2 linked regions of the Polyangium mundeleinium genome follow. The protein of the gene in region 2 interacts with the protein of the main gene of each other region in a pairwise test. Links are inferred from orthologs where the notes say so. Each region holds a gene or a part of one and is shown on either strand. Other genes may lie near its edges.

The links. The genes of interacting proteins can lie anywhere in the genome.
Region 1: the proteins of POL67_RS42455 (region 2) and POL67_RS40245 interact in binary tests that used the Escherichia coli proteins (3 or more experiments, as listed by UniProt). The link is inferred for Polyangium mundeleinium from one-to-one orthologs.

Annotation. Positions count from the first base shown.
Region 1 is NZ_JAQNDO010000001.1:10,196,225-10,203,009, reverse strand. What follows is about bases 759-4,211. They hold POL67_RS40245 (2-oxoglutarate dehydrogenase E1 component), read left to right. Parts: upstream 759-1,059; coding sequence 1,060-4,011; downstream 4,012-4,211. Other genes in these bases: POL67_RS40240 (hypothetical protein), read left to right, coding at 4,079-4,211; POL67_RS40250 (glucose-6-phosphate isomerase), read right to left, coding at 759-853. In the rest of the region: more of POL67_RS40250, read right to left, coding at 1-758; more of POL67_RS40240, read left to right, coding at 4,212-4,579; POL67_RS40235 (WD40/YVTN/BNR-like repeat-containing protein), read right to left, coding at 4,740-5,858; POL67_RS40230 (MoaD/ThiS family protein), read right to left, coding at 5,864-6,172; POL67_RS40225 (PAS domain-containing protein), read left to right, coding at 6,436-6,785. UniProt on the Escherichia coli protein: E1 component of the 2-oxoglutarate dehydrogenase (OGDH) complex which catalyzes the decarboxylation of 2-oxoglutarate, the first step in the conversion of 2-oxoglutarate to succinyl-CoA and CO(2).
Region 2 is NZ_JAQNDO010000001.1:10,786,295-10,794,297, reverse strand. Bases 2,794-5,648 are described here. They hold POL67_RS42455 (ABC-F family ATP-binding cassette domain-containing protein), read left to right. Parts: upstream 2,794-3,335; coding sequence 3,336-4,961; downstream 4,962-5,648. Other genes in these bases: POL67_RS42445 (hypothetical protein), read right to left, coding at 5,541-5,648; POL67_RS42450 (mannan-binding lectin), read right to left, coding at 4,965-5,333; POL67_RS42460 (hypothetical protein), read left to right, coding at 2,794-3,159. Outside these bases: POL67_RS42475 (VOC family protein), read right to left, coding at 1-17; POL67_RS42470 (alpha/beta hydrolase family protein), read right to left, coding at 14-1,150; POL67_RS42465 (alpha/beta hydrolase family protein), read left to right, coding at 1,338-2,417; more of POL67_RS42460, read left to right, coding at 2,524-2,793; more of POL67_RS42445, read right to left, coding at 5,649-7,583; POL67_RS42440 (aspartate aminotransferase family protein), read right to left, coding at 7,738-8,003. UniProt on the Escherichia coli protein: Genetic data indicate it may be involved in ribosome assembly or function.

The DNA of each region.
Region 1 (6,785 bases), 590 kb from region 2 along the record:
CCGCTGCGAGCTGCGCCGCCGGATTCCGCTTCGTCACGCGCGACCGCGTCACCTCGTCCATCGCGCGCGCGCCGCGCAGCATGTCCTCCACGTCGAGCCCTTGCAGCGCCGCCGGCAAGAGGCCCACCGCGCTGAGCTCGCTCGTCCGCCCGCCGACCCAGTCCCACATCGGGAACCGATCGAGAAACCCGCGCGCCACGGCGTGCTTGTCGAGCTCGCTGCCCTCGCCCGTCACCACCACCGCGTGCTTCGCGAAGTCGAGCCCGAGCCGCGCGTAGGCTGCCTCGGCTTCGAGCATCCCGTTGCGCGTCTCCTTCGTACCGCCCGACTTCGAGATGACGACCGCGAGCGTCCCGGGGAGCGCGTCGCCGATCGCGTCGAGGGTGCGATCGAATCCGTCGGGATCGGTGTTGTCGAAGAACCAGACGCGCATGCGATCCGCGGGCGACGTGAGCGCGGCGGAGACGAGCTGGGGCCCGAGTGCCGAGCCGCCGATGCCGATGAGCAACACGTCGCGGAAGCGGCTCGCGCGCTCGGGGCGGATGCGCGCGGCGTGCACGTCCTCTGCGAACGTGAGCACGCGTCCGAGCGTCGTGGTGATCGCGTCGCGGATCGACGGATCCGGCGCGAGCTCGGGCGCCCGGAGCCAGTAGTGACCCACCATGCGCCCCTCGTCGGGGTTCGCGACCGCGCCGCGTTCGAGCGCTGCCATCGCCTCGTAGGCCGCCTGGAGCCGCGGCTCGAGCCCGTCGAGGAAGTCCGCCGCCCACCGGATCCGGCTCGTGTCCAGCCAGAAGCCGAGGCGCTCGTCGTGAAACAGGTGCGCGCGAAACCGATCGAGCCCGTCGTTCATTGTCGTACAATCCCCGTCGGTGGCACCGGGCCGGGCTCGTCCCCGGCCGTCCCCACTTCGTCGTGGGTACGTATGTAGCGCACCCTGGGGCTTGGGCGCCCGCTCCACGGGTGGTCTCTCTGGTTTCCAGCTATACGCGCTCCGAAAAAACTGCGCTGGCGGCGACACCGATCCCGCGTTATTTCCCTGCCGCCCCAATGCCACCCATGCAGCTTGATTTCGGCATCAACGCAGGGTTCGTCGAAGAGCTCTACGCGCAATACCTGGAGAATCCCGAGAAGGTCGACCCGAGCTGGAGGACCTTCTTCGAGGGACGACGAGGTCCGTCCCAGACAGCCGCCCCGGTGGTTCGAGCGCCCGTGCAGGTCGCTCCGCCGGCGGCGTCGCCCGTGACGTCCCCCGCGCCGCTCGCGGAGCCGCCGCGCTACACGAACGGTGGAGCCGCGCCCGCGCAGGCGAGCCTGTTTACGCAGGAGCCGGCGCGCCGGCAGCGCCGTTCGTCGCCGCCGCCCCCGCCGCCGCGCGTGCCGGGCTTCGATTTCATCTCCTCCGAGCAGGAGATGATGTCGACCGCGGCGACCCGCGCGCGCGTCTACCAGCTCGTCAACGCGTACCGCGTGCGAGGCCACCTCTTCGCGCACATCGATCCGCTCGGTTTGCCGCCGCCCGCGCCGCCCGAGCTCAACCTCGACAACTTCGACCTCAGCGAAGCGGACCTCGACCAGCCCTTCCCCACGGTCGACCTCGCCGGGCTGCCCGCGATCTCCACGCTCCGCGAGATCATGAACCGCCTGGAGGAAACGTACTGCCGCTCGATCGGCGTCGAGTTCACGCACATCGAGGATCCGGACCAGCGCGTTTGGCTCCAGCGTCGCATGGAGGCGACGAAGAACCGCCTCGAGCTCAGCCGCGACAAGCAGCTCCGCATCCTGACGAAGCTCTCCGACGCCGAGATCTTCGAGCAGTTCATCCACCGGAGCTACGAGGCCGGCACGAAGCGCTTCTCGCTCGAAGGCGGCGAGGCGCTGATCCCGCTGCTCGACCTCCTCATCGAGCGCGCCGGCGCCGAGGGCGTCGACGAGATCGTCTTCGGCATGGCGCACCGCGGCCGCCTCAACGTGCTCTCGAACATCCTCGAAAAGAGCCCGCGCGAGATCTTCGCGCACTTCGAGGACAAAGATCCCGAGCGGTACGTCGGCGCGGGCGACGTGAAGTACCACCTCGGCTACTCGAACGACCGCATCACGGAGTCGGGCCACAAGGTCCACCTCACGCTCACGTTCAACCCGAGCCACCTCGAGTTCGTGAACCCTGTGGTCGAGGGCCGCGTCCGCGCCAAGCAGGACCGCATCGGCGCCGGCTCCCCTGACGCCGCGCGCAAGGTCATGCCCTTGCTCATCCACGGCGACGCCGCGTTCATCGGCCAGGGCATCGTCCCCGAGACGCTCAACATGAGCAACCTCGAGGGCTACCGGACCGGTGGCACGATTCACGTGATCGTGAACAACCAGGTCGGGTTCACGACGAACCCGAGCGAGTCGCGCTCCACGCGGTACGCGTCCGACATCACGCGCATGCTGAAGGTCCCCGTCTTCCACGTGAACGGCGAGGATCCGGAGGCTGTCGCGCAAGTCGCGCTGCTCGCGAGCGAGTGGCGCCAGCGCTTCGGCCTGGATGTCGTGATCGACATGTACTGCTACCGCCGCTACGGCCACAACGAGGGCGACGAGCCGCGCTACACGCAGCCGCGGATGTACGCCGTCATCGACAAGAAGCCGACCGTCCGGCAGATGTACGTGAAGCGCCTGGTCGCGATGGGCCAGGTGAGCGAAGAGAAGGCCGAGGAGATCCTCGTCCGCCGCCGCGAGGCGCTCAACGTCGCGCTGCAAGAGGTCAAGCAGAAGGGCTTCGCACCGGTCACGTACGCGATGGCCGGCGTGTGGTCGAGCTACCGCGGCGGCCGCGACGCGGCCACGCCCGAGGTGCCGACGGGCGTGCCCGCCGACAAGCTCATCGACCTCTCGCGCCGCCTCCTCGAGCTGCCGGGCGACTTCAAGGTGCACCCGAAGGTCATGCCCATCCTGAAGGCGCGCCACGACCGCCTCGTGAAGGGCGAGCCCTTCGACTGGGGCACGGGCGAGATGCTCGCGTACGCCTCGCTCCTCTCCGAGAAGACGCCCGTGCGCATCTCGGGCCAGGACGTGCGCCGCGGGACGTTCAGCCATCGCCACGCGGTCGTCGTCGACATCGAGACGGGCGAGAGCTTCGCCCCGCTCTCGCGTGTCGCGGAGGGCCCCGCGCGCCTCGACATCCACAACAGCCCCCTCAGCGAGGCGGGCGTGCTCGGCTTCGAGTTCGGCTACGCGCTCGACTACCCCGACGCGCTCGTCATCTGGGAGGCGCAGTTCGGCGACTTCCTCAACGGCGCGCAGGTCATCGTCGACCAGTTCATCACGTCGAGCGAGGACAAGTGGCACAGGCTCTCGGGCCTCGTCCTCTTCCTCCCGCACGGCTACGAGGGCCAGGGCCCGGAGCACTCGAGCGCGCGTATGGAGCGCTTCCTCCAGAACAGCGCCGAGGACAACATCCAGGTCTGCAACCTGACGACGCCGGCCCAGCTCTTCCACGTGCTGCGCCGCCAGGTCCTTCGCCCGTGGCGCAAGCCGCTCATCATCGCCACGCCGAAGAGCCTGCTCCGCGTCGCCACCACGGCCAAGGGCCCGCGCCCCGTCTCCACGATCGACGACCTCGCGAACGGCCGATTCCAGCGCGCGATCGGCGACGACGTGGTCGATCCTTCGGAGGTGAAAAAGATCCTGCTCTGCTCGGGCAAGGTCTACTACGACCTCGCCGTGACGCGGGAGCAGCGCGGCCTCAAGGACGTGGCCATCGTGCGGCTCGAGCAGCTCTTCCCGCTGAACCGCGAGCTCACCGACGTGCTCGCGAATTACAAGGAAGGCACGAAGCTCGTGTGGGTCCAGGAGGAGCCGATCAACTACGGCGCCTGGTACTACATCAACGCGGTGCTTCCCCAGTTCCTCGGCGGACGCTTCCCGCTCTCCGTCGTGGGTCGTCAGCCGAGCGCGAGCCCCGCGACTGGGTCGAAGGCGAGCCACAACCTGGAGCAGAAGCGGCTCATGGACGAAGCGTTCGCCTGACCGCTCGGCCGATCGGGCCATGGTAACCTCCGTGTGCACGCAACCACGTGCGCACGGAGGTTTTTTCATGCTTCGCGTCCTCACCGGATTGTCCACGCTCCTGCTCCTCTCCCTCCTCGGCTGCGCGTCCGACGTCAGCGGCGGAGGCTCTCCGTCCGGCGGTGATGCCGGCGCGGGCGGCACCACCGGCAACGGCACGGGCGGCGCCGGCAGCTCCGGCGGGAGCGACGGCGGTGGCAGCTCCGGCACGACCGGCGGCGGCGGGAGCGGCGGCAGCGCGTCCGACCTCACCTGCGCCGAGATCGAGGTGGAGCTCCCGAAGGAGCAGGCGGCGATCATGAGCTGCACGGCCGACGCCCAGTGTGGCCAGGAGCTCAAGGGCACGAGCTGCGGCTGCACGCGCAACCTCGTCGCCCGCCTCGACGCGGACACCACGCGCTTCTACGAGCTGCTCACGACGAGCCAGGAGCTCCAATGCGACGACTCCGTCGGCTCCACCTGCGATTGCCCGAACGCGGAGGGGTTCGTCTGCAAGAACGGCTTCTGCGCCTGGAACTACGTCCCCTAGAACATCGATCGGTTTGCAACCGCTCGATGTTCTAGGTCTTTTGTCCCGAGGGGGACGCCTCGCGTCCCCCTCTCGCCCGGGCAAAGCCCGGTCGATTCACCCCCCCGAGGCGAGCTCGCTTCGCGATCTCGCAGAACGCCGAACGGGTCGGCGCTCTAGCTCAAGCGTCCGCTGCGCCCTCGGCGAACCGCACCGCGTACACCGGCGGCAGGTGATTCGAGATCGTCTGCCATGAATCCCCGCCGTCCTCGCTGAGCCACAAGGACCCCGTCGTCGTCCCGAACGCCAGCACGTTCCCCGTGCCGTCGACGTCGAGGCCGTGGCGGTACGTCAAATCAAACGCGTTCCCTTGGGGCAAACCTCGTTCGAGCACCGTGAAGCTCGCCCCGCCGTCGCGCGTCCGCGCCACCACCACCTTCCCGTCGACCGGGACCCGCTGCTCGTCCTTCTTCGCGGGCACCACCCACGCCGTCTCTGGATCCCGCGGGTGCACGGCCATCGTGAAGCCGAACTTGCTTGGCTTCACCGACGTCACCTCGCGCCAGGTTTTTCCTCCGTTCGTCGAGCGGAAGAGCCCGTTGTGGTGCTGTGTCCAGAGCGCATCGGGTTGCGCGGCGCAGGCCACGAGGCGGTGCGGGTCCTGGATGCCTGGATCGCCTCGACGCTCGGGCGGCATGTATTCGGCGTACATCCCCTCGGTCCGCGTCTCCCACGTCGCTCCGTCGTCCGTCGAGCGCCACACGCCCCCGCAGGAGATCCCCACCGTCACCCCGCCGCGATCCACGCAGATCGAGTGGATCCCTGGCCAATCGTAGCCGCCGCCGAACCAGCCCTTGCGGGTCGGGTGATCCCATAACGACTGCACGAGATCCCATGACTGCCCGTGGTCCTTCGAGCGGAACAGGCCCCCCGGGATCGTCCCGCACCAGAGATGCCCCGGCTCCTGCTCGCGACCGGCTTCCAGGCTCCACAAGAGCTCCACCCGCTGCGGCCATTCGCGCCCGTCCGGCGTCTTGTCCGGCTCGGCTCCTTCGGGCAGCGGCGGATAGGCGGGCGCCGTGATCTCCTCCCACGTCGCGCCCTCGTCCCGCGAGCGCCGGAGCTTCACCCCGAAATGCCCCAGCGCGAGTGCTGCATAAAGTGTCCCATCGCGCGGATCCGGCAGCACCATCGAAACGTTGTCACCGAGGAACGAGACCTCGCTGCTCGTCCATCCCGAAGGCTTTCGATCGAGACGGAAAAGCCCTTTGCGCGTCGCCACGAACAACCTGCTCGACATGGCCTCTAACCCCCGGAAAGCGCTTGCATCACGTAGATCACCGAGCCCTCGCTCACCCTGTCTCCGAGGCTCGTTCGATCTGTCGTCTGCTGACCGTCGACGAAGATGACCACGTGCTTGCGGACGACGCCCTGCTCGTCGAGGACGTACCCTCGCACGGCCGGCTCGGCTGCGAAATACACGTCGAGGGCCTCGCGGACGGTGCGCCCGTCGACGTCGCGCGCCGGGCAGGGGACGTGCCTCGCGATATGCGGGGTGAACGTGACGCGTGGCATGCGGCGAGAAGCCTCGCGGACCAGGCGCGAGTTTGTCAAGGCCAGGTTTTCCTCGTTGGGAGGAATTTCCCTCCCCTCCATCAGGGACTCTCTGACTTGCCTGTACAGAGGTAGCCACCTCCGTGGTCTCCGGAATGAAATCCGTCCCGTGAGATACTACTTACGTGTGATTGCTTTTTGACGCTGAGCCGTTGGAACATCGCAGCATGGGAAATCCCCCGCACGACCACGCCGGCGATCGTGAGAGACGAGAGCCAGGCAAACACGAGTCCGGATTGTTCCTGGCCGAACGGGGGGGCCGCGTGCGGGAAGAAGGCGAAGGCGGCGAGGAAGGGAACGCCCTGCGCGAGAGCGAGGAGCGCTTTCGCCTGGCGACCGAGGCCATCCGCGGCACGGCCTACGACTGGGATTTCCTGACGAACCACGTCTGGCGCTCCGGGGGCCTGGTCGAGATGCTCGGCTACCGGCCCGAGGAGGTCCCGGCCACCGACGCCTGGTGGCGAGGCCGCATCCACCCCGACGACCTTTCCTGTTTCTCCGGCCGCACCACGATCCGCAACCGCAACCAGCCCGTCGTCGACGCCGAGTACCGCGTCCGTCACCGGGACGGCCGCTGGGTCTGGGTGTGGGACCACGCCCGGCTGGTCCACGA
Region 2 (8,003 bases):
GGTTTGTCGCCGCTCATGGAAGCACGGTTCTCTGCTGGCTGGAAAGCCATGAGAGCCCCGCGTTGTAGATCACGTCGTGCCCGCCCTGAAAAACCACCACCGTCGCGCGTTCGCTCGTGCGTTCGAAGACCACCTTCGCCTTCGCGGCCTCGTAGAGCGGGCGCGCCTCCGGGGCGCCGAGGGTCTCCGGGATGCTGCGCGTCTTGGTGATTCGCCCGATGTCCTCCACGGGCACCCGATCCGCGGGCGCCGCGAGGTCATTAAAAGCGCGCAGGGCGTGATCCGGGGGGACGAGCTGGTCCCAGATCCCCACGCCGAGATACACGTTCACGCGTCCGCGCGCGGCTTGGAGGTGGGAGCGTGGGCTCCGCCGGCGGCATTCGTCCGCGGCGGGCGTGCCCGGCCGGGGCGCGCCGCCGCAGGCTGCGGCGACCTCGTGTGCATAATGGCGATCGGGCTGGTTCGAGCGCAGCCAACCGTACCAGTCCACGAGGTCGTAAATGGGCACCCAGGACACGACGCCGGCCCATATCTCCGGGTGCCGGCCCGCGAGCACGAGCGACGTCATCGCGCTGCCGGAATACCCGACGAGATAGATCCGCGTCGGATCCACGCGGGCGCGCCGCTTCGCGTAGTCGATCGCGTCGAGCACGTCCCTCTGCGCGAGCTCGGAGGCCGTCGACGCGGGGGACCGGTAGGGCCCGCGGTGATCGGGGTGGATGAGCACCCAGCCGTTCCGTTCGGCGAAGATCCCGTACGGGATGCCGATGCTCTGCAGGTAATTCTCGCTCCAGCTATGGAGCGCCACGAGCAGCGGACGCGGCTCGGGCCGGCCCGGATCGTAAAACAGCGCGCGCTGCTTGCTCCCGTCGAGGGACGAGCCGATCTCGACCTCCTCGATCCGCGGGATGCGCGCTTGCCATACCGACAAATCCTGCGCGCCGAACGGGAACGGTCCGCCGGCCGCACGTGGAAACTCCGGAATCAACGAAAGCGGTTCTCGCGTGCGCTCGCCTGGCGTGGGCGCCGGCCGAGGCGCGGACATCTGCGGAGGTACGTGGGGCTCCGCGTGCGCGGTGGGTGTTTCCCGACACCCGGAGACGAGGATCCCCGCGAGGAGCACCAGCATGGAAACGATGGGGCTCGGCATTGCACCCTTCCTGCGCGGCCTCGCGCGTCTGGATACGTTCGTCCCGTGCCCGTGGGGAACGCAATCGCTGTGCCTCATTGCGTCGTTCTCGATGCGCGGACGGGCGGACGCAGCATACGCAATTCATGCGGGATGCATGGCCTCGGCTGGGTGGAGCCGCTATACCCGCGCTCCGAGAGACGACCGCATGAATCGTATCCAGAATCGTGTTCGGTTCCTTGCCCTGGTGGCGCTCGTGGCGCTTTTTTCGATCACGGAGGGGCCCGCGCGCGCCGAGGGCGTGAAGCGCGTGGAGCCCGTGTTCACGCTCGCCTCCCGATTTCCAGGCGGCGAGGGCGCCTCGGGCCTCGGGGCGTGGAAGGAGCGTGTCCCCGGAATCGAGGCCGTGACGCTCCCCTCGTCGGCCGACGGCGCGGCGCAGCGGGCCATGTTCTTCGATTCGGGCGCGGCTGGCAAGCGGCCCCTCCTCGTGGTCTTGCATAGCTGGAGCACCGACTGGCGGCAGAACATCGGCATCCCGTATGCCATGTTCGCCGCGCAAAACGACTGGGTCTTCGTGCACCCCGATTTTCGGGGGCCGTACCTCCGGCCCGAGGCCGCCGCCTCGGACCTCGCCGCGCAGGACATCCTCGACGCCATTGCCTACGCGAAGCAGCGCGGCCACGTCGACGAGACGCGGATCTATCTCGCGGGCTTTTCCGGCGGCGGAATGACCGCGCTCGCGATGGCGGGGCGGCACCCGGACCTTTGGGCGGGCGTCGTCGCGTGGGCGCCGGTCTACGACATCCCCGACTGGTACGTGTACAACCGGAAGCACGCCCCCAAGCGGCATTATGCGCGCTTCATCGAGGGCGTGTGCGGCGGCGCGCCGCGCCCGGACACACGCGCATTCCGCGAGTGCTCCCGTCGCAGCCCGAGCGCGCTCCTCGCAAAGGCGAAGCAGGCTTTCGTGCCGGTCTACGTGGCCACGGGCATCCGCGACGACATCGTGCCCCCGCGGCATTCGATCTCCGCCTTCAATGACCTCGCCGATCCGGCCGATCGCGTGGGGGACGACGTGCTCGCCAAGCTCCTCGCCCCCACGGCGACGCGGCGTGTATCGACTTCCTCCTCCAATGATCTTTACGAGCGCGCCGGCGCCCCGTCGTACCTCACGCGCACCTCTGGCAGCGCCACGCTCGTGCTCTTCGAGGGCGGGCACGACGTCGTCTTCGACGCGGGCCTCGCCTGGCTCCGCGACAAGCGCCGCACGGCGAAGACCCCCTGAGTCGCGCCTCGCGCAAAGAATTGCCGTTGTGATGGGGCGGGAAAGCCTGTAGAAGCCGAACCCGGGCGACGCGGTGCTCGCGTAGGACCCATGGAGGAGCTTCTACATGATTCATTCCCGCTTTGGTTTTGCTTCGATCCTTGGATTGGTCCTTGCGTGCGCGGCCGCCTCTGCATGCGGTGACGACAACAGCGGCAGCGGAGGCGCGGGCGGCAATGCAGGCGCGGGCGGCAGCGGCGGCAGCGGCGGCAGCGGCGGCAGCGGCGGCACCGGTGGCAGCGGCGGCACCGGCGGCGCGGACCTCGTCATGACCGACGCCGATTTCGATTGTATCCTCGATTGGGAGAAGGTCCGCTCCTTCCGCATCACGAACAAGCTCGGCAACCTCGACGCCACGCTCGCCGCGGCCAATGCCCCCGGCACGACGGATTACCCCGTGGGGACCGTGATCCAGCTCATCCCGACCGAGGCGATGGTCAAGCGCGCGCCGGGCTTCGCCGCGGAGTCGGGCGACTGGGAGTTTTTCTTCCTGGAAGTCTCGGAGATGGGCACGAAGATCGTGAAGCGCGGCGTCACGGACGTCGTGAACCAGTTCAACGGCAATTGCCTCGATTGCCACGCGAAGGCCATGCCCGAGTTCGATTTCATCTGCGAGAAGGGCCACGGCTGCGATCCGCTGCCCATCGGCGACGACGTCATCCAGATGACGCAGAACGGGGACCCGCGCTGCCCGATGCCCTGATCGCCGATTGCATCGACGCGAGGACATCCACATCGGCAGGCGAAGAATGCCGCCGTGCCTGGAAGCCGAGCGTGCCGCGCCGCGCGTGAGCCGCACGCCGTTCCTCCATCCTCCGGACGACGGCGTGTTTTTTTCGGATGCGTTAGGGCCCGCGGTCCGCTAAGTAGGCGCCCCGCATGATCCGGCTCGACTCCATTGGCAAGCGCCACGGCAAGCAGATCCTCTTCGTCGAGGCCTCTGCCGCCGTCAACCGCGGCGAGAAGATAGGCCTCGTCGGCCCGAACGGCTCGGGCAAGACCACGCTCTTTCGCTTGATCACCCGCGAGGAGGCGCCGGACGAGGGGCAGATCGCCATCGATCGTGGCGTCACGGTGGGGTATTTCCGGCAAGACGTCGGCGAGATGAAAGGCAAGAGCATCGTCGCCGAGACGATGGACGGCGTCGGCCCCGTCTCCGAGATCGCGGCTGAGCTCGCCGAGCTCGAAGCGGCGCTCGCCGATCCGGACCGGGCCGACGAGATGGAAGATCTGCTCGAACGATACGGGCAGGCCCAGGCGAAATGGAGCGAGCTCGACGGGTATGCGCTCGACGCGCGGGCGCGGGAGATCCTCGCGGGCCTCGGCTTCTCGAACGAGCTCATGGATCGCGACGTCGGCACGCTCTCCGGCGGCTGGAAGATGCGCGTGGCGCTGGCCCGGATCCTCCTGCTCCGCCCCGACGTGCTCCTGCTCGACGAGCCGACGAACCACCTCGACATCGAGTCGATCATCTGGCTCGAAGGCTTTTTGAAGTCCTACGAAGGCGCGCTCGTCATCACCGCCCACGACCGGGCGTTCATGAACCGGATCTGCACGAAGATCCTGGAGATCGACGGCGGCGAGCTCACCACGTTCACGGGCAATTACGATTTCTACGAGCGGCAGCGCGCGATCGCCGCCGAGCAGGCCGAGGCGCAATACGAGCGCCAGCAAGCGATGCTCGCCAAGGAGATGCGCTTCATCGAGCGGTTCAAGACCCACGCGGCGAAGGCGGCGCAGGTCCAGAGCCGCGTGAAGAAGCTCGACAAGATCGACAAGCTGGAGCCGCCGAAGAAGAGCAAGCGGCCGCAGATGTTCGATTTCCGCGCGCCGCCCCGCTCGGGCGAGGACGTCGCGAAGCTCGACGGCGTGGTGAAGCGTTACGGGAGCCGCACGGTCTACGACGGGCTCGATTTCCTGGTCCGCCGGCGCGAGCGGTGGTGCGTGATGGGCGTCAACGGCGCGGGCAAGTCCACGCTGCTCAAGATGATCGCCGGCGACCTCTCGCCCGACGCGGGGGGCGCCTCGCTCGGGGCGAGCGTGAAGCTCGGGTATTTCGCACAGCACGCGATGGACGTGCTCGATCCGGAGCTCACGGTGGTCGGCACGCTCATCCATTCCTTCCCCGATGCCTCGCTCGGCACGCTGCGCACGCTGGCGGGCTGCTTCGGCTTCTCGGGCGACGACGTGGACAAACCCGTCCGTGTGCTCTCCGGCGGGGAGAAGGCGCGGCTCGTATTGGCGCGGATGCTCTATGATCCGCCGAATTTCCTGGTCCTCGACGAGCCGACGAACCACCTCGACATCGCGACGAAAGAGATGCTGGTGGAGGCGCTCTCGAACTTCGAGGGGACGATGCTGTTCGTCTCCCACGATCGCCATTTCCTCGCGCAGCTCTCGAACCGCGTGCTCGAATTGACCCCGGAGGGCGTGCACAAGTACGGCGGCGGCTACCTCGAATACGTGGCCACGAGCGGGCACGAGGCGCCGGGGCTCCGGCGGTAGCGGCTAGCTCGCCGGGGGCGGCGGGTTGCAGCCGCAGACCGACATCTGGCCCCACACGGTGGTCGTCCACTGGCCGCTCCAGGTCACGCGGCTGAGCTGGCTCGGACATTTCGTCTGCGCGTCGTCGTTGTTCCAGATCGGCCCGACCGGCACGTCGACTCCCTGGACCGTGCCGCAGACCGACATTTGATTTGGCACGGTGGTCGTCCACTGCCCGTTCCATTGCAGGCCGCTACAGACGGCCGGGCATTTGTTCTGCGCGTCGGCGTTGTTCCAGATGGGGCCCGCGTTGACGTCGAACGCCATGGCCGTACGGAGGAACAAGAGCCCACCAGCGATTGCAAAGAGACTGGTCACGAGCGGCTTTTTCATGATTCACGACTCCCCTTCGCTGTCGGCAATTTGTGTTGAAACCGTCGTCCATCCGCGCTGAATCGAGCGGCGCACGGCTCTGCAACGCACCTTGTGCTGGCCGACATGACGTCAATCCGTCGACCAGGTTCTGCAGGGCGCCCTCCCGGCGAGAGATCGCGACAATGAGGAGGAAGCTGCGACGTCCGTGCCGCTTCTGACGGGATGTCAATGCCTGGGCGGCGGCCGGAGCGCCAGATAGACGGTGCTCCAGAGCTGCAGCGCGTTGGATTCGTCCACGTGGCCGCGCGCCTGGCCAAACGGGAGAAGCACGGCCTTGCCGCCCGCAGGCTCCCAGCTCCACAGCTCCTCGGCGCGTCGCGCGTGGGTGGCCTCGATGCCCTCCCACAACACGCGCTCGGCCAGGACGAGGGCTTCGCGCGTGGCGGCTGGGAGATCCTTGCGTGCGAGCTGCCGGGAAAGACCCGCGGCCATCGCGGCTTGTTGCCACGACCAGACCACGGTCCCGTGGTAATCGGCGCGCGTGAACATCGAGGCGAGGGCAGGATCACCCGCATACGCTGGATTCGAGACCAGCATGCCGACGTCCGTGTGAAGCCCGGCCGGGAAGGGGCGCAGGAGCTCGCCGGCCACGAGGGTGAGAAGCTCGGGCGAGGGTTCGTCGAAGAGCAGGACGAACGCCGTGTCCGAATGCATCACCGGGATCGGTTGGCCCGCGGCGTCGAGCGCGAGGGCGAGGAAGCGAATCGGGGCGTCGATGGATGCGACGGCGGCGGTGCTGTCGAGACCCACCGAGGTCGCGTATTCGCGGACGCGCGCACGCGCCGTCGCCGCGGGGATCTCCAGCCTGAAATGGCGCTCAACCCCTTTCCATGCGTCGGCATAGGCCCGCGCCTCACCGGCCGCGGCGGGGTCCGGGCCGAGGAGGTCGCTCGCGAAGAGGCGCGCGGCGGCGCGCAGCGCAGCGGGGACGAGGGCCACGTTGACGTCGAACGGAATGTCCCCGCCGCCGAGGCCTTGCTCCGAATCGCGCCAATTGCCCACGCGAAGGCCCGGCTTCAGCGCGACCAGCGTCCCCGGGCCCGGGTGCGCCGCATAAGGGGCCGCGCGCGTGAGCACCAGCGCGAGGTTTTTCCGGAGCGCGTCGCGATAAAGCATCCCCGAAGGCGTCTTGCGGGCGAGGAATCCTCGGGCGCGCGCGCTCCCCGCGGGCATGTCGAGCAGGTACGCGGCGGCCATGGGGGCGAGGAGAAAGTCGTCGTCGATCATCTTGTAATCGAGGACGGGCGCGCGTAGATCCGCGGGCCGCGGGGTCGCCCTTGCGTGAAGCCACACCGCGTATTCGCCGATGGCCTCCTCGTGCGCGACATCGCCGTCCGGGGCGAGCCGATCGAGCACCGAGCCGAGCCCCGCCTCGATGGCAGGGGCTTCGAGGGCGGGCAGGAGCATGTGCAGCGCGAGCAGCGTGTCGCGTCCGAAATACGTCAAGAAGCGCCAGGAGCCGGCGAGGAGCTTCTCGCGGTACGTGAGGAAGGCGAGGGCCTTTCGCGCCTGCGTATCGTTTGCCGCCTGCGCATCGAGGAGCTCCTCGACCGGAAACGGCGCGAGCGGCGGCTCGTCGTGGAGGGCCGTGATGAGGAAGTGAATTTCGCCGCTGGGTCCGGCGTGCAAGACAATATCGTTGTTATCGAGCGTGAGGGTGGACCCTTCCATGGGCTCGATGCGGAGCTCGATGCGTCGGCCGTCCAGCATCGTGCGCCGCAGGGTGAGGGGCGGTCCGGGATCCACGACGTGCGCGAGCGAGGGCGCCCCAGGACCGAGGCCTCCGGCCATGTCGTCGCGCAGGAATCGGATCCCGGCCAAGAGGGCGTGGTCGACACGCAACGCGGGCGCGCGGGCGGCGAGATGCGCCGTGACGCCACGCATTCCATCGGGCTGCTCGACGCCTTCGAGCGTGGTGGAAGGCGCGAGGTCGAACGCCGCAGGCTGCGCGAGAGGCGCGAAGCCGACGACGAGGCCGGCATTGCCCGCGGGAAACGCCACGAGGAGGCGGGGGGCGGCGCCGGAGGTCGTGAGGAGGTGCGCCGCGACCGTGCCGCGGCGATAGAAGTGGTTGGCAATGGATCCAGACATGATGTCGAAGCGCAGAAGCTCGGGGGCAGGGGACGGAGCGGTGTGCCGTGGTGGCGCGACGTCCGTGCGGCGATCTGCATAGCTGCTGCCCGTGCACGCGGCGAGCGCCAAGATCACGCCCGTTAAAATGCGGAATCCGTGAGATCGCTGAAGGTGTGGCGTGCGCGGCATACGCATGGTCTCCCCCACCGCGGGAGAATGCAAGGAAGGCGCCGCCGTCGCTGCCCTTTCCGTCGCAGCAGCCTTTTCCGAAAACTTCGGAGCGCGCCCCCTACACGAGCTCCGCGAGCGAATCGATCTCCTCGCGCAGCGCCGTCACGAATGCGTCGATCTCGGCCTCCGAGATATCGAGCCGCGGCTGGAGCCGCAGCGTGTTCCAGCGGTGCCCGCACACGAAGCAGTAGTAGCCCCGCTTGTACATGCGGTGGCAAACGAGCAGGCCGATCGGCGAATGCCCGTGGAGCTCGGCCATGCCGAAATGCTCGAACGAGAGCCATGGGTGGTCCGTCGCCGTGAGCTCCACGCCCGCGATGAGCC